Regions from separate parts of the Ruminiclostridium papyrosolvens DSM 2782 genome, predicted to be linked through region 3. Evidence: predicted binding sites of a transcription regulator. Region 3 holds the regulator's gene; each other region holds the start of a gene.
The links. Region 3 encodes LexA, which represses DNA repair genes until DNA is damaged. Its sites were predicted from a motif close to CNAACANNTGTTNG; they were not measured.

Region 1: P0092_RS13595 (DNA polymerase Y family protein) is a predicted target of LexA. The motif match lies at 5,531-5,544, and genes of this name have one in related genera.
Region 2: uvrA (excinuclease ABC subunit UvrA) is a predicted target of LexA. The motif match lies at 1,013-1,026, and genes of this name have one in related genera.

What each region holds. Positions count from the first base shown of each region.
Region 1 is NZ_CP119677.1:3,036,945-3,045,242, forward strand. Features, by position in the region: gene P0092_RS13565 (hypothetical protein) at 1-206, shown strand, start outside; gene P0092_RS13570 (magnesium transporter CorA family protein) at 244-1,173, opposite strand; M-box (ykoK) riboswitch at 1,405-1,573, opposite strand; gene ribH (6,7-dimethyl-8-ribityllumazine synthase) at 1,657-2,124, opposite strand; gene P0092_RS13580 (bifunctional 3,4-dihydroxy-2-butanone-4-phosphate synthase/GTP cyclohydrolase II) at 2,114-3,376, opposite strand; gene P0092_RS13585 (riboflavin synthase) at 3,404-4,060, opposite strand; gene ribD (bifunctional diaminohydroxyphosphoribosylaminopyrimidine deaminase/5-amino-6-(5-phosphoribosylamino)uracil reductase RibD) at 4,081-5,184, opposite strand; FMN riboswitch at 5,268-5,393, opposite strand; gene P0092_RS13595 (DNA polymerase Y family protein) at 5,591-6,832, shown strand; gene P0092_RS13600 (hypothetical protein) at 6,842-7,075, shown strand; gene P0092_RS13605 (SOS response-associated peptidase) at 7,244-7,864, shown strand; gene P0092_RS13610 (leucine-rich repeat domain-containing protein) at 7,964-8,298, opposite strand, start outside.
Region 2 is NZ_CP119677.1:3,155,959-3,164,256, reverse strand. Features, by position in the region: partial or broken gene P0092_RS14175 (sporulation stage IV protein A) at 1-142, shown strand, start outside; gene thiT (energy-coupled thiamine transporter ThiT) at 207-749, opposite strand; TPP riboswitch at 811-923, opposite strand; gene uvrA (excinuclease ABC subunit UvrA) at 1,128-3,959, shown strand; gene P0092_RS14160 (DUF47 domain-containing protein) at 4,229-4,852, shown strand; gene P0092_RS14155 (inorganic phosphate transporter) at 4,845-5,843, shown strand; gene P0092_RS14150 (ATP-dependent Clp protease ATP-binding subunit) at 6,165-8,298, shown strand, end outside.
Region 3 is NZ_CP119677.1:2,671,177-2,679,474, reverse strand. Features, by position in the region: gene mutL (DNA mismatch repair endonuclease MutL) at 1-1,813, shown strand, start outside; gene miaA (tRNA (adenosine(37)-N6)-dimethylallyltransferase MiaA) at 1,825-2,751, shown strand; gene hfq (RNA chaperone Hfq) at 2,904-3,146, shown strand; gene lexA (transcriptional repressor LexA) at 3,239-3,886, opposite strand; gene P0092_RS11830 (LysM peptidoglycan-binding domain-containing protein) at 4,097-4,387, shown strand; gene P0092_RS11825 (hydrogenase 4 subunit B) at 4,543-6,609, shown strand; gene P0092_RS11820 (respiratory chain complex I subunit 1 family protein) at 6,679-7,584, shown strand; gene P0092_RS11815 (hypothetical protein) at 7,611-8,273, shown strand.

The DNA.
Region 1 (8,298 bases), 370 kb from region 3:
AATATTATGATGGCCGGGGAATTTTAAGAAATCCCGGAGACAGTTTCTTTGATAAAGAAGGAATACTGAGGGATCCGGGTGAAGATTATTTCGATTATTTCAGTATATTAAGAAAAGCTGATGAAAACTTTTATGATAGTCAGGGGCTATTAAGAAATTATGATGAAAGTTTTTATGATGGTGCAGGTAACATGTGTGAAAGATAATAAAGGATGTCTCTTAATCGAGGCATCCTTTTTATATTTAAAATAATTTTTTCTTGTAAAGTGTGTATCCCGTAACCATGCACATTACCACAGCAATGATTACTATAAACCAGAATGAGTGTCCTCCTCTTAAAGGCAAATCAACATTCATACCAAAGAAGCTTGAAATCATTGTAGGTATTGCCATAACAATAGTTACTGATGTTAAAAACTTCATTACTATATTGAGGTTGTTGGATATAACGGAAGCAAAAGCATCCATGGTTCCCGACAGAATACTGCTGTATATATTGGCCATCTCAATAGCCTGCTTGTTTTCTATGATAACATCCTCAAGAAGTTCTTGGTCTTCAGGGTAATTCTTTATATATTCAAACTTCATTAATTTTTCAAGAACTACTTCATTTGATTTCAATGCTGTTGAAAAGTATACAAGACTCTTTTCAAGTTTAAGCATTTGAATTACTTCCTTGTTTTTCATAGATTTGTAAACTTCCTGCTCCACTCTGCTGCTTGTTTTGTCTATATGCTTGAGGTACTGTAAGTACCTTGTTGCATTCCTGTAGAGTATCTGCAGCACAAACCTTGTCTTAAATTGAGTTAAAAAAGATTTAACTCTGTTATTTGCAAAATCATTAAGTATTGTGTCTTCTTTCAGACACACTGTAATAATCATGTGCTTTATAAGTATAATTGCAAGAGGTATGGTTGTGTATACATTCAACTTAGCCTCTTTTTCTACAATAGGCACGTCAACAATTATAAGGGTTTGGCCGTTATCGCTCTCAATACGCGCCCTTTCCTCTTCATCAAGTGCAGCCTTAAGAAAGTCCATTTCCACACCCAATGTATTGTGCACCTTTACAATTTCTTCTTCAGTAGGATTAATGAGATTCACCCATACTCCATCCTCAAATGTTTCTGTACGCACTATTTCATTGTTTACTGTCTTATAAATTTCAATCATAGATATCCCTCTTCTCTATATAGTCTTACATTAAGGGATTATTTGCATACATTACTTTGTTGATAAAGTAAACGGCACAGCAAACAAGCCCTTACAAATTATTGAATTACGTATGTGATATTTACTATCAGGGTCGCAATCCATACCGTTCACCTCCTAAAGAAATTAAAAAAGAAATTAAAAGCAATAAAAAAACCCATCGCAAAACGAGTGACGGATTTATGTCATAAAAATAACCTTCACTCGTTGAGTTTTAGCACTATACAGCTTTGGACCACTTCTCTCCAGCTACATTAAGTAAAACCTTATTTCGGTAGTACCTGTTGACCCATTGGCATCTCTCGATGTTTCCGGGCAGCAGCATATATCTGTATAGGAACCTCACCTAACGAATATTTAATTAACAAAGTAATTATATACCTCTATTGTTCTTTTTTCAATATCTATAGATAATTAAATTTTTTAGAATTTTTTCTGGAGTTTCTAAAGCTGTTTAAGCAGGTTTGCCATTTCTATTGCCGTTACGGCTGCATCATATCCTTTGTTCCCTGCTTTGGTGCCTGCACGTTCAATGGCCTGCTCAATGGTATCGGTAGTAAGTACTCCGAAAATAACCGGAACCCCTGTGTCAAGTGATATTTTGGCTATACCTTTTGACACCTCACCCGCCACATAGTCAAAGTGCGGTGTAGAGCCCCTGATAACTGCTCCTGCACAAATTACTGCTGAATACTTGCCTGAATTAGCCATTTTTTGAGCCGCTATTGGTATTTCAAAGGCGCCGGGAACCCAGGATACAGTGATATCCGATTCGTCAGCCCCATGCCTTACCAATCCGTCTATAGCCCCGGACAAAAGCTTGCTGCTAATAAACTCATTAAATCGCCCTACAACAATCCCAAACTTTAAACCCCTTGCAATAAGATTACCTTCATTTGTTTTAATGGACATTTCTATTTTCCTCCTGATGCACTGTTGTATTTTCCTGACTTGCATTATTGTTCAAGCCTTCAAATAAATGGCCCATTTTTTCTTTTTTAGTTCTAAGATAAAATTCATTTTTTTCATTTTCTTTTATTTGTATAGGCTCCCGTCCAACTACCTCCAGACCATAACCATTTAGCCCAACCAGTTTTTTGGGGTTGTTAGTCAGCAGCTTTATTTTCTTTATTCCTAAATCGTACAAGATTTGAGCACCTATGCCGTAATCTCTCAAATCTGCCGGAAAGCCCAGTTTTATATTTGCTTCAACAGTATCCATCCCTTGGTCCTGAAGCTCGTATGCACGTATTTTATTTATAAGACCGATGCCCCGTCCCTCCTGACGCATATAAAGCAAAACTCCTTTTCCTTCACGGTTGATTCTGCTCAATGCCGCTTCAAGCTGTTCTCCGCAGTCGCACCGTTTGGAATGAAAAGCATCCCCTGTGAGACATTCGGAATGTACTCTGACCAGAATGGGGTCTGTTGAGTCTGCTACATTCCCCTTTACAAGTGCTACATGGTGTTCACCATTTGTAGTGTTCTCATATCCGATTATTTTAAATTCTCCATAAGCCGTGGGCATTTTTGCTTCGGCAGCTCTTTTAATCAACTTTTCATTTTTTCTTCGATACTCAATAAGCCCTGCTACCGTTATTACCTTTAACCCATGCTTCCGAGAAAATTCCAATAATTGTGGAACTCTTGCCATTCTTCCATCATCATTCATTATTTCACATATTACTCCCGCCGGATAAAGTCCCGCCATTCGGGTCAGGTCAACTGCAGCTTCGGTATGTCCGGCGCGCTTGAGAACTCCTCCCTCCCTTGCTATAAGCGGAAATATATGCCCCGGTTTTTTGAAATCTCCCTGACGAGCATTCATATTTGTAAGCTCAATTATTGTATGTGCTCTTTCAAAAGCCGAAATACCAGTTGTTGAATCCTTGTGGTCCACAGTTATGGTAAATGCTGTACCGAGACGTTCCTCATTGTGGTTTACCATAGGAAAAAGTTCCAGTTCCCTTGCTCTGTCCGCTGTAAGCGGAACACATATCATGCCTTTTCCATAGGTAGCCATGAAATTTATACTTTCAGGGGTAGTCTTTTCGGCTGCCATAAGGAGGTCTCCTTCATTTTCCCTGTCTTCATCATCCACCACTATAATTATCTTGCCTTGGCGGATATCTTCTATTGCCTCTTCTATTGAACTAAAATTCATGAAACTCACTTCCTTTTTTATTTTATATTACATAAATCCGTGTTCCCTGAGAAATTCAGCCGATAAATTACTTCTGGAAGGTTCTGACTCCAAGGGTTCACCTTTTAACATCTTTTCTACGTACTTGCCTATAATGTCACATTCTATATTTACTCTGTCACCAATACTTTTGGAGCCAAGTATGGTGAATCCCCGGGTCAGCGGTATGAGGGAAACCGTAAAAGTACTTGAAGTCAGCTCCGCTATAGTAAGACTTGTACCGTCCAGAGACACCGAACCCTTTTGAACAATATATTTCATAATCTGTTCAGGTGCAGTAATTGTAATAAGAACTGCATTATCCTCTTTTTTTAACTCGGTAATAATCCCCGTTCCGTCAATATGACCGCTGACTATATGGCCTCCCAGTCTGTCAGCAAGTCTTAAAGCCCTCTCCAGGTTCACCTTTTTACCGGGTTTCAGCTTTTCAAGTCCTGTTTTCCTCATAGTTTCCGGCATTACATCTGCCGTAAACCAGTTTCCTCCCAATTCAGTAACCGTAAGGCATATACCGTTTACAGCTATGCTGTCCCCTTTAACAGTGCCTTCAATTACAGTTGTACATTCTATGGAAAGCTTAATTGAGCTGCTGCCGTATACAATGTTTTTTACACTTCCCATTTCTTCAACAATCCCCGTGAACACATATGTCACCTCCTAAATCGCTATTCGTCTGCAATATATCCCTCTATAAGTACATCCCTGTCAAACCCCTCAACTCTGATATCCGACAGAGCTATGGCATCCTTCATTTCTTCTATTCCCTCGCCTCCTACAGGCGTTACAGCCGAACTTCCGCCTATTATCTTGGGTGAAACAAAAGTCATTACCTTATTCACTATACCTGCCTCAAGTGCCGAAAAGTTAAGGTTACCCCCTCCCTCCAAAAGAACACTGTCAATTTCAAGCTTATACAATTCCCTCATAAGCTCCCCGAGATTCACCTTACCACTTTTCTCAATGGTTTTTATAATCCTTACCCCACGTGATAAAAGCTGAGTTTCCTTGTCTTTATTGATTCTATCTGTAGTTGCGAGTATAAGTCCTGCATTTGAATCACCGTTAATTACCCTGCTATCCATCGGAATCCTTCCTCTACTGTCAACTACGATACGGACAGGGTCAATGCCATCTCCGGAGGATGGTCTTGCTGTCAATGATGGATTATCCTTTATTATTGTGTTTACCCCTACCATAATTGAAGATACTCTGTTACGTATTTTATGGACATACTCTCTTGAGGGTTCACTGCTTATCCATCTGGAGTCTCCTGTAACCGATGCAATTTTACCGTCTAAAGTCATTGCCGTTTTCATAATTACAAAGGGAAGTTGTTTTGTTATATAGTGTATGAATATTTCATTCAGCCTTCTTGCCTCTTCCTCAAGGACTCCCACTATTACATTAATATTGGCATCTTTTAGTATCTGTATGCCCTTTCCTGATACCTTTGGGTTTGGGTCCACCATCGCTACAACTACTTCCTTGATTCCAGACTCCGCAATGGCTTTTGCACACGGAGGCGTCCTTCCGTAGTGTGAGCACGGCTCAAGATTTACATAAATAGTCGCACCCGAAATATCAGAGGTAGCATTCTGAAAAGCACAAACTTCGGCGTGGGCACCCCCCAACGCTTCATGGAAACCTTCAGAGATTATTTCGCCATCCTTTACTATAACAGCTCCAACCAATGGATTCGGATTTGTTCTCCCCCACCCTCCTTTTGAAATTTCAAATGCCCTTTTCATATAAAACTCATGTATATTCATCTTGTTCTCCTTGCTTTTATTTCCCTTAAAATGCAAAAATCCCCAGAGGCAGACAACCCCCGGGGACAAAATAGCAAAATTAAATACACTATCTTTCATCCAGACTGTACTGTCGGCTCCGGAGTTTGACCGGATCTGCTTTCGCTCGCGGGCTTATAGCTTGTGCTATCTACCGCCGGTAAGGATTTTCACCTATCCCTGAAGTGTCATTATCATTATTAATATATTTTATTAAAGTAAACTATAGCAGTATTGGATGCTTTAGTCAAGGTATAATTTTATTCCCAGAACACAGAAAATAAAAATGAGTTATTGAGTTTATACTACACAATTTTACCTCTTTACAAGAACATTTGTTCGGATTTATAATGAATGTACGAACAAATGTTCTGACTGGAGTGACTTTATGGATAAAGTAATTTTACACTGTGACCTGAATAATTTTTATGCTTCCGTTGAATGTCTATACAATCCACAATACAGGGATTATCCTTTAGCAGTGTGCGGAAGTCAGGATTTACGTCATGGAATCGTCCTGGCCAAAAACTATATTGCAAAAAGTTTTGGGATAAAAACAGGTGAGGCTATCTGGCAAGCAAAACAAAAGTGTCCAAACCTCGTTATTGTTAATCCTAATTACGCTTTATACCTGAGGTTTTCAAAGGAAGCCCGAGAAATTTATTCCCGATATTCCAACCTTGTTGAGAGTTTTGGCATAGATGAGTGCTGGATTGACGTTTCTGAAAGCACCAAGCTTTTCGGGGAAGGAGAAAAGATTGCAAATGAAATACGTGAACTTATTAAAACAGAGCTTGGTGTTACTGCTTCAGTAGGAGTGAGTTTTAATAAAATATTTGCAAAGCTCGGGTCCGATTTAAAAAAGCCGGATCATACTACTGTTATCAGTCAAAATAATTTTAAGGAAATGGTTTGGAATTTAAATGTTGGTGAATTGCTTTATGTGGGCAGGTCAACCCGCAGGAAACTTAATCAGGTGGGCATAATGACTATCGGAGACCTTGCAGGGACGCCTCTCTCTTTCATTAAAAGGTATCTTGGAAAATGGGGCGAAACTCTCTGGAATTTTGCTAATGGCATGGACTATTCCGAAGTAACTGCAACAGAGTACCACGAAACTATAAAAGGCATAGGAAACAGTATGACAACCGCAAGAGATCTTGTAAACACCGAGGATGTCATGCTTACTTTTACCGTATTGGCTGAAAGTGTTGGTGAAAGGCTTAGAAAACATAATTTGAAGGGTTCTACAATACAGATTTCCATTCGTGATAATGAGCTTGCATCAATTGAGCGACAAGCAAAACTCCCGGTTCCCAGTTATATATCCGGTGAAATTTCACGTAAAGCTATGGATATTTTTAATGCAAATTGGGGTTGGCATAAACCTATACGTTCTCTTGGTATACGTTCAACGGATTTGGTTACGGCGGATACTCATACCCAGCTTTCTTTTTTTGAGGATTATAATAAACGTCCACAATTGGAAACTCTGGAATTCAGTATTGATGCCATTCGTAAAAGGTTTGGACATTATTCTGTTCAAAGGGCGATTTTGCTTAAAGATAGTGCTCTTAATGCCAACCCCGTTGAAGACAATATTATTCATCCTGTTTCATTTTTTAGGTAAGGTGATATTATGAAGAAAGTTTTTGTACAATTAGACGCAACTTTTTCTCCCAGTGGTGAGCTGATACCTGTTTCTTTTGTTTGGGAGGACGGCTCAAAATATATAATAGACAAGGTATACGACTATAAAAAAGCGGCAAGCTTAAAGGTAGGAGGTCAAGGTATCCGCTACCGTTGTAGAGTTATGGGAAAAGAAGTATTTATTTTTTTTGAGGAAGGACGTTGGTTTGTGGAAGGCAAGTAACTCTTACAACCTCGTCATCCACGGAAAATAACTAATTCCCTCATTGACCTTATCACCATCACCAACCCATTTACCTTTTATAATACCTATTTTTTTGTTTGGGAAGATGGAGTAAAATATATAGTAAATAAGGTAGGCCAATAAGTAACTTTTAAGGAGCAACATTTTATGTGTGGAAGATATGCTATTTTTACAGAGGAAGAAAATCAGGATTTAAGAAATATAGTTAATGATATTAATGAAAGACTTAAGGGAAAAGCTGCAACAATGAAAACAGGTGAGATTTTTCCCACTGATACCGTTCCTGTTATAACTGATATTTCTTCTAATGGCAAAAAATCAACTGATTTATTTAAGTGGGGGTTTCCCAATTTCAAGCAGTCCGGCGGGGTTATTATAAATGCCAGAAGTGAAACCGTTCATGAAAAACCCACCTTTAGAAACCTTCTGCAATCAGGACGATGCATTATTCCTGCAAGCGGCTTTTATGAATGGAGAAAAGCTGACGGTAAAAAAGAAAAGTATTTTATTCGCTCAGCATCAGGTAATGTAATATACATGGCCGGACTGTACAATAGGTTCATTGATAACATTGGAGATGTTAATAACAGATTTGTTATCCTTACTACCGATGCAAACGAGCAAATGTCATATGTACACGGCAGGATGCCCGTAATTTTAAGGCCGGAGGATTCTTCTGTATGGCTTGACTGCAAGAGTAACTATTTAATGGTTTCAAAGCTTTTTAAACCTTATGGTGAAAGTATTTTGTTAGATAAAATTGGATAATGTATATAGCAAATAATGTGGCAAAGAAATCTTTACCACATTATTTTACTCATCAACAATGTTTACGACAATATTTAGTGGGAAATTACTAATTGTTGATTATATTTGAACTGTAAAGAGTTTATAATCGGAAATGTTTCCGTATGCATCTTTTGCCCATGCATAATATGTTCCATTCGTATTTGTTGTCCATGTTACTGTTGAGTTTACACTATTAGCAATATTATTCCATGAAGTAGGTATTGTTGCGTCAGAAGTAACCATCCAATATGAAACGCCCGAATAATTATCCGTGAATGATAATGTTACACAAACTGGCACAGTTGTTGTTTCTATATTTAAAACATTTACAGTAGGTGCTGTTTCATCGATTGCAGTCCAAGCATATACTCCGGTATAAAATGCTGATGCTGCTAACGCAACAGAATTCTCCG
Region 2 (8,298 bases), 480 kb from region 3:
AAAGTCTCTTCATGAACTGGTAAATGAGGGATTGCAGAACAAGCTGTTCAGAATGCCGGAGGATGCACAGCTTAAACTTCAGGAAACCTTGCAGAAAATAATAAATGAGGGCAGCGGCGGATTGATATGTATTATACTGTAGCTCACATTAAACATAAATAACAAAAAAAGATGATTCAAGGTAAAGAATCATCTTTTTTGGCATATTAATATTTATAAAGAGTACCCTGTCTGGCAATATATTTACGTAAGGGTTTATACAAAGCAGATATAATAACTGATGTAATTATTAACTCAGGCACCATGTACTGACCGTTGTATATAAGAGAATAAAGGTAAATGTTCATTCCTTTGGGAGCATATGTATACCAAAGAATGATTCCTGAAAGAAAGTGAAACACAAATCTTCCCAGCATTGCTAAAGACGTACTTAAAAGTATGAAAAATAAATTTTTCTTGAATATTCCGGCAAGGCCAAGACATCCGAAGGCGAAAATATAGTCAAGAAATATGCCAAGGGGATGGTAAGAAAAATGTGTTCCAAGAGCAAATTGCAGAAAACCGTGAACAAGTCCCACAAGAATACCACGCTTTGTACCCCAACGAATGGCAAAAATAATTATTGGAACCATGCTTCCCAGTGTTACAGAGCCTCCATAGGGCATTTCATATTTAATAAAACTGAGAATCTGTGCAAGAGCTATAAAAACTCCTGCCTCCACCAATACTCTGGTAGACATTTTATTCATAATAGGTATCCAGTCCTTTCCATAACAAAATATAAAAATGCCATACCTGATGGAAAGCGCAGAGTATGACATAATAAATTTCCTACGCTGGCATTACCCAGATCAGGTACATGGGTTTTAAGTAAAACATACTTATCTCAGCCGAATTATTTTCCAGCTCCCCTTTAATATTTAAATTTTTTAATAAAAGTGATTATAGCAGATAGTAAAACAACTATCAACCTTTAAAATTATCCGTTGGTTTATAAAATATTGGCAAACATCGAACAAATGTTTGCATTTGTTTTGCTATTTGGTATAATAGTAAAGGCGGTAAAAGTGTTTAGGATAAAATTAATATATAGTTAAAATATAACATTTATGAAAAAGGTGTTTTAAATGATAAGGGATAATATTTTTATAAAAGGTGCACGTGAACATAATCTAAAAAATGTAGATGTTGAGATACCAAGAGATAAATTTGTTGTTATAACAGGATTAAGCGGTTCAGGTAAGTCTTCTCTCGCCTTTGATACTATTTATGCGGAAGGTCAGCGAAGGTATGTTGAATCACTGTCCTCCTACGCAAGGCAGTTTCTGGGTCAGATGGACAAGCCGGACGTAGACTATATTGACGGTTTGTCTCCTGCAATATCAATAGATCAGAAGACAACCAGCAGAAACCCAAGGTCAACCGTAGGAACTGTAACGGAAATTCACGATTACCTAAGGCTTTTGTATTCAAGGATAGGAATTCCCCATTGCCCAAAGTGCGGCAAGGAGATTGCACAGCAAACTGTTGACCAGATGGTAGACCAGATTATATCTATTGAAGAAGGAGCGAGAATACAACTCCTTGCTCCTGTGGTAAGAGGCAGAAAAGGGGAATACCATAAGCTTATAGAGGATGCCAAAAAAGATGGTTTTGTCAGGCTTAGAGTAGACGGACAAATAGTAGATATAAATGACGAGATTAAACTGGATAAAAACAAAAAGCACAACATTGAGATTGTTGTTGACAGGCTTGTAATGCGTGGAGATATACAGAAAAGACTTGTTGATTCATTGGAAACAGTACTTCGCTTAAGCGGTGGTATAGTTATAGTAGATATAGTCGGTAAAGAAGAGCTTCTGTTCAGTCAGAATTTTGCATGCAGTGATTGCGGAATCAGTATAGAAGAACTTGTACCAAGGATGTTTTCCTTTAACAATCCCTTTGGAGCATGCCAGACATGTACCGGATTAGGGAACCTTTTAAAGGTAGACCCTGAGCTTGTTATACCGGATAGATCCCTGTCACTTACAAGTGGTGCCATTAATGTTACGGGATGGAATATTGAGAGTGAGGATGCATATACCAGGATGATATTCAACGCCCTGGGAAAGTATTATAAATTTGATTTGGATACACCGTTTAACAAGCTTCAGGGAGAAGTAGTAGATGTCATCCTATACGGTACTAAAGGCGAGAAAATGAAAGTGGATTACGAAAGAGAATACGGCAAAGGGTCCTACATGGCTTCATTTGAAGGAGTTATTAATTCCATTGAACGCCGTTATCACGAAACCCAATCAGAAAGCATGAAGCAGTATTACGAGCAGTTCATGAGCGACAACCCTTGTCCTGATTGTAAGGGTGCAAGATTAAAACCTGAAAGTCTTGCGGTTACAGTCGGAGGTAAAAATATTCACGAAGTATCGTCTATGTCTGTTGCTGATACAAAAGAATTTTTTGATAACATTGAGCTAAGTGAAAGAGATAAGATGATAGCAAACCAGATTTTGAAAGAGATTGCGGCTAGGATAGGCTTCCTCGTTGACGTTGGTCTTGACTATCTCACACTTTCAAGACCGGCTGGAACTTTATCGGGAGGAGAGGCACAGAGAATAAGGCTTGCTACTCAGATTGGCTCCGGCTTGATGGGAGTGCTTTATATTCTGGATGAGCCAAGTATAGGTCTTCATCAAAGAGATAACGAAAAACTTCTGAAAACCTTAAACAGACTCAGAAACCTTGGTAATACGCTGATTGTTGTAGAACATGATGAAGACACCATGCATGCAGCGGACCATATCATTGACATGGGTCCCGGAGCAGGAATCCATGGAGGACATGTGGTTGCTGAAGGTACTCTGGATGATATACTAAAATGTGAAGATTCTCTGACAGGGCAATATCTTAGCGGACGCAAGAAGATAGAAGTTCCGGAAACCAGAAGGAAACCAAATGGAAAGTGGATTGAAATTGTAGGGGCAAAACAGAATAATCTGAAAAACATTAATGCCAAGATTCCGCTTGGGGTATTAACGTCGGTTACGGGGGTTTCCGGGTCAGGAAAAAGCACATTGATTAACGAAATCCTGTATAACAGCCTTGCAAATCACTTATACAGATCCAAGGCAAAACCGGGTAATCATGAAAAAATAAAAGGTCTGAAAAATATTGATAAGGTTATAAGTATTGACCAATCACCAATAGGAAGAACACCAAGATCAAACCCGGCAACATATACAGGGGTATTTGATATTATAAGAGAGGTTTTCGCTTCTACAAATGAAGCAAAGATGAAGGGATATAAAACAGGAAGATTCAGCTTTAATATAAAAGGCGGTAGGTGTGAAGCCTGCAGCGGAGACGGAATTATAAAAATTGAAATGCATTTTCTACCTGACGTATATGTTCCTTGTGAGGTTTGTAAGGGAAAAAGGTATAACAGAGAGACTCTTGAGGTTAAGTACAAGGGTAAAAGCATATCAGATGTGCTTAACATGACTATAGAAGATGCTCTTGAATTTTTCAAGAATATACCCAAAATCCAGAGAAAACTGCAAACCTTGTATGATGTAGGATTGGGATATGTCAAAGTTGGTCAGCCTTCTACAACTTTGTCGGGAGGAGAAGCCCAGAGAGTAAAGCTTGCCACTGAGTTGTCTAAGAGAAGCACTGGAAACACGCTGTATATATTGGATGAGCCTACAACAGGACTTCATGTAGCTGATGTTCACAAACTGATAGACATTCTTCACAGGCTGGTGGAAACAGGCAATTCAATAGTCGTTATTGAACACAACCTTGATGTTATAAAAACTTCTGACTATATTATTGATCTCGGGCCTGAGGGTGGTAACAAAGGAGGTATTATTATAGCACAGGGTACCCCGGAAGAAGTGGCAAAAGTAAAAGAATCCTATACAGGGCAGTATTTAAGCAAAATTATGAAAAGTAAGTAGCTTCAGTTATAAATAAGTATTTCCAAAGACGAGTATTTTAACGTACTTATCTTTGGAAATTTTTTTATTATTGCCCAAAAGTACAAGCTTGTTTATCAAAAATAATATAATAAAACAAGTAAATTATAAAAAATACATTATATATAGGACTCTGGTAAATACTAAGAAGGTTTGTTAATTCTATGTTAACTTTGTTGTAAAAAAATTTACATTGCTATATAATTAAATAGTAAAAATGTTACATTTTGTCGAAAGAAGGTAATTAATAAATGTTTAGAATTACATCTAAGGAAGAGAAATTTTTTGACTATTTTATTGAGACATGTGAGATTATTTGCAAAGCAGCATCACTTCTTGAGGATTTAACTACAAACTATGTTAATGTTAATGAAAAAATCTCAAACATAGAAGGAACTGAGCATGCATGCGATAGTAATGTCCATAAAATTCTAAATGAGCTTAACCAATCTTTTATTACCCCCATTGACCGTGAAGATATTTTCACAATAGCAAAAGAACTGGATAACATTACAGACGATATTGAAACTGCTGCACACAGATTCAGCATGTATAACGTAAAGGCTGTAAAACCCGAAGCTGTTACTATGACAAAGTTGATTGTCAGAGCAACAAGCGAGCTTAAAAATGTAATGATTGAAATGAAAAATATGAAGAAGAGTAAACAGCTCCAGAAAAAAATAATTGAAGTAAACAATGTTGAGGATGAAGCTGATACTATTTTCAGAGATGCAATGGCAAACCTGTTTATAACTGAGCATGACGCAGTAGAAGTTATAAAGTGGAAAGAAATTTTTGAACTTCTTGAAAACACAATAGATGCTTGTGAAGATGTTGCGAATATAGTAGAAGGGGTTGTTATGAAAAATGCTTAGTGTTTCATTAGTAGTTGTTGTTGTACTGGCACTAGGATTTGATTTCATTAACGGATTCCACGATACCGCAAATTCTATCGCTACTTCAGTTTCGACAAGAGTTTTGTCACCGCGTCAGGCAATATTAATGTCTGCAGTACTTAATTTTGTAGGTGCATTAATGAGCAGTAAGGTAGCACATACCATTACTAACGGTCTGGTTGATAGTACTATGATAAAGGTTCAATATGTAATTATTGCAACCTTAATAGCTTCAATTATATGGGATTTGATTACATGGTATTTTGGTATACCAAGTAGTTCATCACATGCGTTAATAGGTGCACTGGTAGGTTCGTCAATAGCATATTCAGGTGGGTTAAGCATAGTAAAATGGCAAGGTATACTGGATAAGGTTGTTATACCATTAATTACATCACCGATAATAGGTTTTGCAATTGGTTTTGTGTTCATGTCTTTTCTATACAAGCTACTCCGTCCGTTTTCACAAAGGTTCGTAAATAAATGGTTCTCTAAATTACAAATAGTTTCAGCGGCATTTATGGCATATTCTCACGGAAATAATGATGCTCAAAAGTCTATGGGAATAATTACATTGGCTTTAATAGGTGCAAATTTAAATAATGGACATACTGGAGTTCAGCCTTGGGTTATGATTGCATGTGCTATTTCAATGGCACTTGGTACATCAATAGGTGGCTGGAAAATCATTAAAACAATAGGTGTTAATATGATTAGACTTCAGCCGATTGGCGGTTTTGCAGCAGAAACAGGAGCGGCAATTGTTATTGAAACAATGACGCATTTCGGAGCACCTGTAAGTACAACTCATGTTATATCAACATCTATCATGGGTGTAGGAGCTTCAAAGAGATTTTCTGCCGTAAAGTGGGCATTGGCAAGAAATATAGTATATGCATGGATATTTACAATCCCTGTATCAGCAATCATCGGAGCATTTATTACGACTATATTTAAATTCTTTGCTTAATAAATATTAAAAACATACTTATTTTTAAATAGAAATGGTTAAAACTATACATTAATAAACCTGAATTAGAGTCGTATAGATTAGATATTAGGACTATAATTCAGGTTTATTCGTCTTTGGGCATATGAACTACTTATATAAGACAAAAATCAAAAAAATAAAAGCAAATCGGTTAGACCTCGAAATCTACTTGTGTTATACTAGTAAAAACTAATAAAGATAAAAGAGCAGTATAAATAATAAATTTTTTGGACATTTATGGAAATAATATAGTATATATATTGGAAGGAATATACTGGAATTAAAAGAAGAGGTGATTAAATGATAAAATGTTCCATTTGTAATAAAAATATTGCAGTTGTGTTTGTAACAAAAATTATAGACGGGAAGCAAATTCAAGAAGGCTTGTGTGTAAGTTGCGCAAAGAAACAGAATTTACAGCCAATAGATCAGTTACTGTCACAAACTGGTATGACAGAATATGAGCTTGATAATATAAGCAAACAAGTAGGAGATATGCTTGAAGAGATGGACGGGTCTGAAATAATGGAAGCGATGCAGGTAGACCCTGAAAACATTAATCAGGCAAATCCTTTTTTTAGTATATTAAATAAGGCGTTTCCAAAGCCAGATGATATTGAAGCAAACAATTCAAAAAGTCTTCAACCCATAGGCCAGGATAAAGACGGCGACGATAAGGACAAAAATTCAACAAAAACAAAAGCTCAGGACAAAAAGACTGTTAAAAAGAAAAAATACCTTGAAATGTACGGTACGAATCTTATAGATAAGGCTAAAGAAGGAAGTATTGATAAGATTATTGGCAGAGCACGTGAGATTGAAAGAGTTATTCAGATTTTAAACAGAAGGACTAAAAACAATCCTGTGTTAATAGGAGAACCCGGTGTTGGTAAAACTGCTATTGCAGAAGGACTGGCTTTAAGGATTGCTGAAAAAACTGTTCCTGTAAAAATACAGAATTCTGAGGTTTACCTTTTGGATATGACCAGCGTTGTCGCAGGAACACAGTTCAGGGGACAATTTGAAAGCAGGATGAAAGGTATAATAGAAGAAGCCAAGTCGTTTGGAAATATTATTCTTGTAATCGATGAACTTCATAATATAATGGGCGCAGGCGAAGCTGAAGGTGCAATGAATGCTGCAAACATTTTAAAGCCTGCCTTATCAAGAGGTGAAATTCAGGTAATTGGGGCTACAACCCTGAATGAATACAGAAAGCATATAGAAAAAGATACTGCTTTAGAGAGAAGATTCCAACCTATAATTGTTGATGAACCATCTATTGGGGAAAGTATAGAAATATTAACAGGTATAAAACACTACTATGAGCAATATCACAGAGTTAAAATAAGTGATGAAATAGTAAAGGCTGCAGTAAATTATTCTGAAAGGTATATTACGGACAGACTTTTGCCTGACAAAGCCATAGATGTAATAGACGAAGCAGGTTCCAGAGCCAACCTGAGAAATACAAAACTGGCTGAGCTTGAGTCATACAAAGAAGAACTGAAAAAGGTTCAGGAAGAGAAAGAATTTGCAGTTTCAGCGGATTCAATAGAAGACTACCAGAAGGCAGCAGATTTGAAGGTTTATGAGTGTAAGCTTAATGAGCTCATCAAGGATATAGAGGATACCAGTAAAGATGTTGAGCTAACCATGGAAGACATAGCAGCAGTAATTGAAGCGTGGACTAAAATTCCGATTCAGAGGCTTACTGAGGGTGAAGCGGAAAAACTAATGAGTCTGGAAACACGTATTCATAAAAGGGTAATAGGACAGGAAAAAGCTGTTGAAGGCGTTGCAAGAGCTATAAGAAGAAGCAGGTCAGGGTTTAAAAAGAAGAAAAAACCGTCATCCTTTATTTTTGTAGGTCCGACAGGTGTTGGTAAAACCGAGCTTGTACGGGCACTTTCAAATGAATTATTTGGAAGTGAAGAAGCACTGATAAGGCTTGATATGTCTGAATATATGGAAAAGCATACTGTTTCCAAGTTAATAGGATCACCTCCGGGATACGTGGGATATGATGATGCAGGTCAATTAACAGAAAAAGTAAGAAGAAGACCATATTCCGTAATACTATTGGATGAAATAGAAAAGGCCCATCCTGATGTATTCAATATGTTGCTTCAAATTCTTGAAGACGGAAGGCTAACAGATAGTCACGGTAAGACTGTAAACTTTGAAAATACAATTATTATCATGACATCAAATGCAGGAACTAATTTAAAATCCGGTGGCATAGGTTTTTCAAATAATACCTATACTGCCCTTGAAAGCAGAGTGCGAGATGTAATAAAAGAAACTTTCAGGCCTGAATTCCTCAACAGAATAGATGAGATAATTGTATTTACTGAGCTTGGAAAAGAGGAATTAAAGAAAATAATCGATTTGATGCTGGAAGAAGTTTACCATGAAGCCCGCGAAAAGGATA
Region 3 (8,298 bases):
AAGTGGCATGGATGAGGACGATGTAGAAATTGCCTTTGAGCGTCATGCCACAAGCAAAATTAAAAGGGCAGAGGATCTTGATTCTGTCATAACAATGGGTTTCAGAGGAGAAGCTCTGGCAAGTATAGCCTCAGTCGCATCTGTTGAGCTTATGACAAAGACAGCAGCAAGTACGTACGGAATGTATGTACACATAAGAGGTGGAGTTTTTCAAGATGTAAGGCAGACAGGATGTCCTGTCGGGACAACCTTTATTATTAAAGATTTGTTTTTCAATACTCCTGCACGTTATAAGTTTTTGAAGAAGGATTCTACAGAAGCGGGTTATATCTCAGATACAATATCAAGAATAGCTTTGGGTAATCCGGATATTTCTTTTAAACTGACAAACGGAAAAACAACATTAATTCATACCCCGGGAAATAATGACTTAAAAAGTGTAATTTACAGCATATACGGAAAAGAATTAATAAAAGATCTTGTTGCGGTAGAGTATGCTGATGAAAAGATAAAGATAAGCGGGTATGTAGGGAAACCTGAGGCTGCCAGATCAAACAGAAACTATCAGTCCCTTTATATAAATAAAAGATACGTAAAAAGTAAAATGGTATCTTATTCTGTTGAACAAGCTTTTACAAGCATACTAATGAAAAACAGATTTCCTTTTTTTGTATTGAATATTGATATTAACCCTGTATTGGTAGATGCCAACGTGCATCCCGCAAAAACCGAGGTACGGTTTGCCGATGAAAGCAATCTGTCCAGAACCATATACATGGCTGTTTCAAATGCGCTTACTACAGGTGGAAGCCTGTTTAATCCTGTATCGGTTCCTAATAAAGACAGAGAGCTGTTTAAGTTCACAGGCAATTCCCAAAATAAAGTGGAATATCTTCAAAAGGAAATTGAATTGAATAAGCAGGAGGACTATAAAAAAGCCGAGGAAATACGGTTATTTACAAAAGCTCTGGAACCTTTGGCAAAGACTGATGTAAATAAAGTAAGTACGTCCTTGGAGAAGCCTCAGACAGATACATCCTCCTTCACTTTTACAAAGTCTGAAGAGTATAATGTAAGGCAGCCACAGGAAGTTACAGTTGAAGTGAAACAGGAAAAAACTACAGAACTTAACAATAATTCTGAGGTAATAAAAGAGGCTGATTTTTCTGAGGAGGTTGCAGCAGTTTTAAGTGAAGATGACGGAGAAATACATACAGAAAATGTACATCCTGAACTTGCCGACATGAAATATATAGGCCAGGCCTTTTCTACATATATTCTTTTGCAGAGTAATGATGAGCTTGTTATGGTAGACCAACATGCCGCACATGAAAGAATAATATATGAAAAGCTCAGAGTAAAATTTGATTCTCAGGAGAACACAACCCAGCTGTTGTTGGAGCCTGTAGTCATACAACTACAGCCATTTGAACTGGATGCAGTAAAATCCAAGCATGAACTTTTGAAGGGAATAGGATTTGTTTTTGAGGATTTTGGAAATAATTCCATTATTATCAGAGGAATTCCATATATGGTAGGGGACTGCTCCCCAAGAGATATATTTATAGAACTGACACAAAAGCTTCAGGAATCAATAAGGCCTGTCAGCACACCTCTGGCAGACGAAATAATTCATACTATTGCGTGCAAGGCTGCTATAAAGGCAAATAAAAAACTTGATGAAAAAGAAGTACATCAACTGTTAATTGAGCTCTCCAAAACAGGACGAAGGTATACCTGTCCTCACGGACGCCCTACCGTAATACGCCTGACAAAATATGAAATAGAGAAAATGTTTAAAAGAATTGTTTAGAAAGGGATTTTATGAACCGAGTTATAGTTATAGTTGGGCCTACTGCATCAGGAAAAACAAATTTATCTATTGAGCTTGCAAAAAGAATGAATGGAGAAATTATTTCTGCCGATTCTATGCAGATTTATAAATATATGGATATTGGGACTGCAAAACCCACAAAAGAAGAAATGCAGGATATAAGTCATTATCTCATTGACGAAGTACTTCCCAATGAAGACTTTAATGTTGTAAGGTTCAAGGAACTAGCCGAAAAATATATAGACAACATTCTTGAAAATGGTAAACAGCCAATTGTTGCAGGGGGCACAGGACTTTATATCAGTTCTTTGATAAACAATATTAATTTTAGTGAAAGTGAAAGCGACTGGGAACTCCGGGAGGCTTTAAAAAAAGAGGCAGAAGAATTCGGGCCTGAGTATCTCCATAAAAAGTTACAGGAAGTTGACCCGAATTCAGCGTTAAGTATTCACCCCAATAATATAAAAAGAGTAATAAGAGCTTTGGAAGTGTACTATCAGACGCAAAAGCCTATTTCTTATCATAATGAGATATCAAGGAGCATACCTCCAAAATACCAATTTGTTCTTGTTGGTTTGAATATGGACAGGCAGGTTTTATATGAACGAATAAATAAAAGAGTGGATATTATGATACAAAATGGTCTTGTAGATGAAGTAAAAAGGCTTGTAGACCTTGGCTATGCCGATAGCATAATATCCATGCAGGGTATTGGATATAAAGAAATACTGGAGTTTTTGAGAAATAATATAACACTCGAGCAGGCAATAGATAATATTAAACAGGGAACCAGAAGATATGCAAAAAGACAGATTACATGGTTTAAGCGAATTCATGGAATTAATTGGTTTAATGTAGATAATTGTGGAAATAATATAAATGTAATAAATGAGATTTATGAATACGCAAAAGGCTAAAAACCTTGGTAGAACTATATTCTTGTTGCATGAAATGGCATTATCTAGTAAAATAAAAAGAGTAATCTTAATATATCAAATTTAAGTTAAGCCCGTTTCTGTGGGGATAGCTTATGTGGATAAATATATATATAACAAAGGAGTGAATTACTTTGGTAAAGAATACTATTAATTTGCAGGACATTTTTTTGAATCAGGTAAGAAAGGAACACATTGCTGTTACTATCTATCTTACAAATGGGTTTCAATTAAAGGGTATGGTTAAGGGGTTTGATAATTTCACTGTGGTTCTTGACAGTGACGGAAAGCAGCAGTTAGTATACAAGCATGCAATTTCCACTATAAGTCCAATGAAATCGGTGAATCTTATATTTAATGAGCAGGGAAAAGAATAATAGCTACATATTGTAAATATGTAAATAATAAAACGCAAAAGGATAACAAATTTTCCTTTTGCGTTTTTTATTTGTTATGTAAAGTATTATAGCTACATGCGTCTGAAGACACCAATTACTTTTCCCAGAATTGACAAATCATCTTTTACAAGGATGGGTTCCATACTGCTGTTCTGGGGTTGGAGCCTTATATAGTCTTTTTCACGGTAAAAGGTTTTACATGTGGCCTCATCACCAATCAAAGCTACAACAATGTCACCATTATTTGCCGAAGATTGCTGTCTTACCAGTACAAAGTCCTTGTCAAGTATTCCTGCTTCTACCATACTCTCACCTTGAATTCTTAGCATAAATGCATCACTGTTTTGTACGAAATCTACAGGGAGGGGGAAAGTATCAGTAATGTTTTCAACGGCAAGGATAGGCTGGCCTGCTGTAACTCTTCCCACAACAGGAACATCTACCATTTCTCGTGAAGTATAATACCCGTCTTTACTAGTGCGGCTTTCTTTAACCTGACTTGCTCTATTTAAAATTTTGATTGCTCTCGGCTTAGTAGGATCCTTTTGAAGAAGTCCGCTATCAATAAGCTTTTGCAGATAGGAATGTACTGTAGAAGTTGACTTGAAACCTACCGCTGAACATATTTCCCTTACAGAAGGCGGATAACCGTTTTCATGAACACATTTATAAACATAATCAAGAATTTCCTGTTGTTTGTTAGAATTCTTTTTTGCCATAAAGACCTCCCTGAGCGAATGCCCATAGTTTTTATGTAATAAAAGTCTTATATTCAAAAAGCACAGTTATTACTGCTATAGTATAACACATGAAAACCAGAAAATCAAACTAATGTTCGGATAATTTTCCAAAAGCTATTGACAAAAGAACACACGTTCCTTAAAATAATAAATATAAAGAACGTATGTTTGTTGCTTGGGAGGGTTAATATGGTGAGAAAGAAATATGTTTTGAAAAATAAAAAAAGATTTCTATGTTTTTTGTTCTTTACTTTGTTTCTTACATTTACTCTTATTTATACAGTCAAAGTGGCAGGTTTTACTGATACGCAGTACATTACAGTTACGGTAGGCGAGGGTGATTCTTTATGGTCTATAGCCTCCAAGTACGGCGGTAATACTGATATCAGAAAGAAGGTATATTTGATAAAAAAGATAAATCACATGAGTTCAAGTGATTTAAGTGAGAATGTATCTCTGCTTGTTCCTGTCGACAAATAAATATATAATTTAATATTTTTTGATTAATTAGATAAAAACATGCAATTATCCTACAAAGAGTCGCGCTTATTTGACATTTAAAATTCATGGTAGTATTATATAACCTGTGTTTATTAAGTCTTTATAATAAGGGGTTCTTTGGAGGTTTGTGGTCAATGTCGTCAAATCAATTAGCAGTGTTCTTCATAGTAAGTGTAATCTTTTATATAATCGGAGCATTGGCATCTCTATCTTCATTCTCAAGTTCAAAGTGGTCAAACAGGTTGTCAAATACCTTTGCACTTTTAGCGAGCAGCTTACTTACATATTTAATGATTTACAAGTTAACATATTCCGGAGACGTATCTATAAATATAGATTTTAATACAAATATTCCTTTTTTAGATATGAAGTTTAATATTGATAATCTATCTGCATTTTTTATAATGATTATTTCAATAGTAGCAATTATTGTTTCGTTATTCTCATATACATATATGTCCCACTACTTTTCTGAAAAAAATATATCTGTATTCGGTTGTTTATATAATCTGTTTATCGCTTCAATGGTTCTTTTGGTCTCAAGCAGTAATCTTCTGCTCTTTTTGGTTTTTTGGGAATTGATGTCTCTTCTTTCTTATTTTCTTGTTATATATGAGCATGAAAAAGAGGAGGTGCAGAAAGCCGGCAGGATATACATTATTATGACCTATACCGGAACAGCTTGTATTACGGCAGCCTTTGTTTTAATTGCAGCCTATACAGGCAGTTTTAATTTTACATCAATTAATTTACAGTCAATACCTCAAGGTGCTGCTAATATTATTTTTGTGCTGCTGCTGATTGGGTTTGGTACCAAAGCAGGTATTATTCCTGTACATATCTGGTTGCCATATGCCCACCCGGTAGCTCCAAGTAATATATCAGCGTTGATGTCAGGTGTAATGATAAAGATGGCTGTTTATGGTCTCATAAGATTTATTTTTAACATTCTTCCTATGGGTCATTTGTGGTGGGGAGTAGTATTACTTTGCGTAGGTATTGCTTCAGCATTATTCGGAATTACATATTCTATCGCTTCAACTACAAATATTAAAAGATTATTGGCATATTCCAGCATAGAGAATATGGGGATTATTTTGGCAGGCCTTGGAATAATGCTTATTGCCAGAGCATCGGGGAATTATTTTCTGCTTTCCCTGTCCTTAACGGCAACACTTCTGCATACACTGAATCACGCTGTTTTCAAGTCACTGCTTTTCATGGGGGCAGGTGCAGTTCAATATTCTGTACATACAAAAAATATGGAGAAACTGGGCGGGCTGATAAAAAAAATGCCTATTGCCTCAGTGCTTATTTTCGTTGGTTGCCTTTCTATTTCTGCAGTACCGCCCTTTAACGGCTTCATAAGCGAATATATGATTTTTAAGACGATTATTAGCAGTATAAGCTATTTTGCATCATCCCAAAGCTTCCTGATGGTTGTTGTCCTGATGATTGCTGCAGCTGCACTTGCCTTAACCGGGGCTTTGGTTGCATTTTGCTTTGTTAAATTTTTCGGTATAAGCTTCCTTGGAATGCCAAGAAGTAAAGTGGCAGATACTGCCAAGGAGCCGGGAAAACCAATGCTTGTGGCACTTGCAATAGCAGCAGTGCTTTGTTTATTGCTTGGCATATTCCCGAATTTTGCCATAAATCTTATACACAGTGTTGACAGTCAATTGGTTGGAATAAAGACTTTAGGTGCGGCCTTGCCGTTAACCGTACCTCGTGAATTACCGGTACATAACAGTAGTTTGAATATATCTTCGGGTCTTATTGCCATATTGTTGGTAATATTGGGAGCTTTATCCTTATTGGTGGTAATGGCACTAAGAAAAAGAACCTCTGTAGAGCGTTACAATACTTGGGATTGCGGATATACAAAGCTAAATTCTAAAATGCAGTATTCTGCCACAGGATTTTCAAAATCTTTGAGAATTATATTCAGAGGGTTATTTAAACCTGCAAGGGACTTAAAAATAACAGAAGGAGTAGCACCTTATCATATTAAAGCGGGCAGATATACAACATCTACGGTGAAATTTTTTGAAAAATATCTGTATCAACCTTTTGTTAGTACTATAATTTATTTTTCAAGGAAAATGCGTTTTACAATTCAGACAGGGAGTATACATGCCTATTTAATGTATTTCTTTGTGATTATGGTGCTTATGCTTTTATATTATTCAATTACGGCATGATTATAAAAATTTATCAACGATAAAAGGATTGTTAATATGTTAGTGTCATTATTAAAGTTTTTATTTCAAATGTTTTTTATACTTTTAATAGCTCCCATATTTACCGGAGTAATAAGGAAAATCAAAGCAAAAATACAGCATAAAATAGGTGCTTCGATTTTTCAGCCTTATTATGATTTGATAAAGTTGCTTAAAAAAGATTTGGTGATATCAAGCACTTCTTCGTGGATTTATAATGTTGCTCCATACGTTTATTTTATAACTTCTCTTGCTGCAGTTATGTGTTTGCCTGCAGTTTATCAACTTAAAGGGTTTTCCTTCTATTCTGACCTTCTGGTAATAGTTTATCTATTGGTAGCCGGACGTATTTTCATGGCACTGGCAGGGCTGGACACCGGAAGTACCTTCGGAGGAATGGGAAGCAGCAGAGAATTGTTGGTTTCGGCTTTGGTAGAACCTGCGCTATTCCTTATTATCATTACGGTAGGCGCAAACCCTGAAATTACTTCAACCAGTGTTTTTTCAATATATGATTATTCAGTAAAAAACAGCTCCGGTATATTTTCAACTATAAATATATTATTGTTTGCAGCTATGCTGATGGTAATGATTGCAGAATCCTCCAGAATTCCGGTTGATGACCCTTCAACACATCTTGAGCTTACAATGGTTCACGAAGCAATGACTTTGGAATACTCAGGCAGACATCTTGCTTTTATAGAAATGGGTACATATATAAAGCAATTGGTATTTATGACATTTATGGCCAACATATTACTTCCTGTTGGTTTAAACATGGAAAATGTATTAGTTGGACTTGGCATATATCTGTTAAAGTTAGTAATAATTACCTTATTAGTGGGTTTTATTGAGATTAATACAGTCAAATTCAGGCTTTTCAGTCTTCCAAACTATGCTGCAATTGCTCTCATTATAGCCGTTTTAGGGTTTTTGACCCGGTTTGTTTTAAGATAAAAACAATATGGTATGGAGGAAAACAAATGTACAATAATGCTTTAAACCTTTTAGCAATTCTTATATTAATTTCGTCTTTTTCGCTTGTGGCAAATAAGCGTCAAAATGCCTATATTACAACATTCCGATTTCAATCACTCATACTTGCTTTGATTTCACTGCTTATTTCAGTTAAAAGTATGGTTGAAACAAAGAAGTTTGATGAGGTTATTTTTATATTTTTGTTAATTGTAGTATTTAAAGTAATAGTAATTCCACTGGCTATGAGAAGAACCTCCGACAGGGTTGAATATAAGGTTGAAAAGGATTTTTTTATAAATATTCCTATTTCAATGCTTATCTGCTGCGGACTGGTTGTTCTTTGTTGGTACGTAGTTCATAATGTAGAAGGTATAACAAATCCAACAACAGAAAATTATCTTATTTATTCTTTATCCGTTGTGATGATTGGGCTATTCTTCATGATAAGCAGGAAAAAGGCATTGGGACAGATTATTGGATTTCTTGTTATTGAAAACGGATTATTTCTGGCTGCAATGATGACTACAGACGGAATGCCAATGATTGTTGAGCTTGGTCTTTTCTTTGATTTATTAACTGCGTTTTTGATTATGGGTATATTTGTTTTCAAAATCAATAGCACTTTTGATTCAATAGATGTAAACAAATTAAAGCACTTAAAAGGTTAAATTATTTAAGTTTCATGGAGGGCAT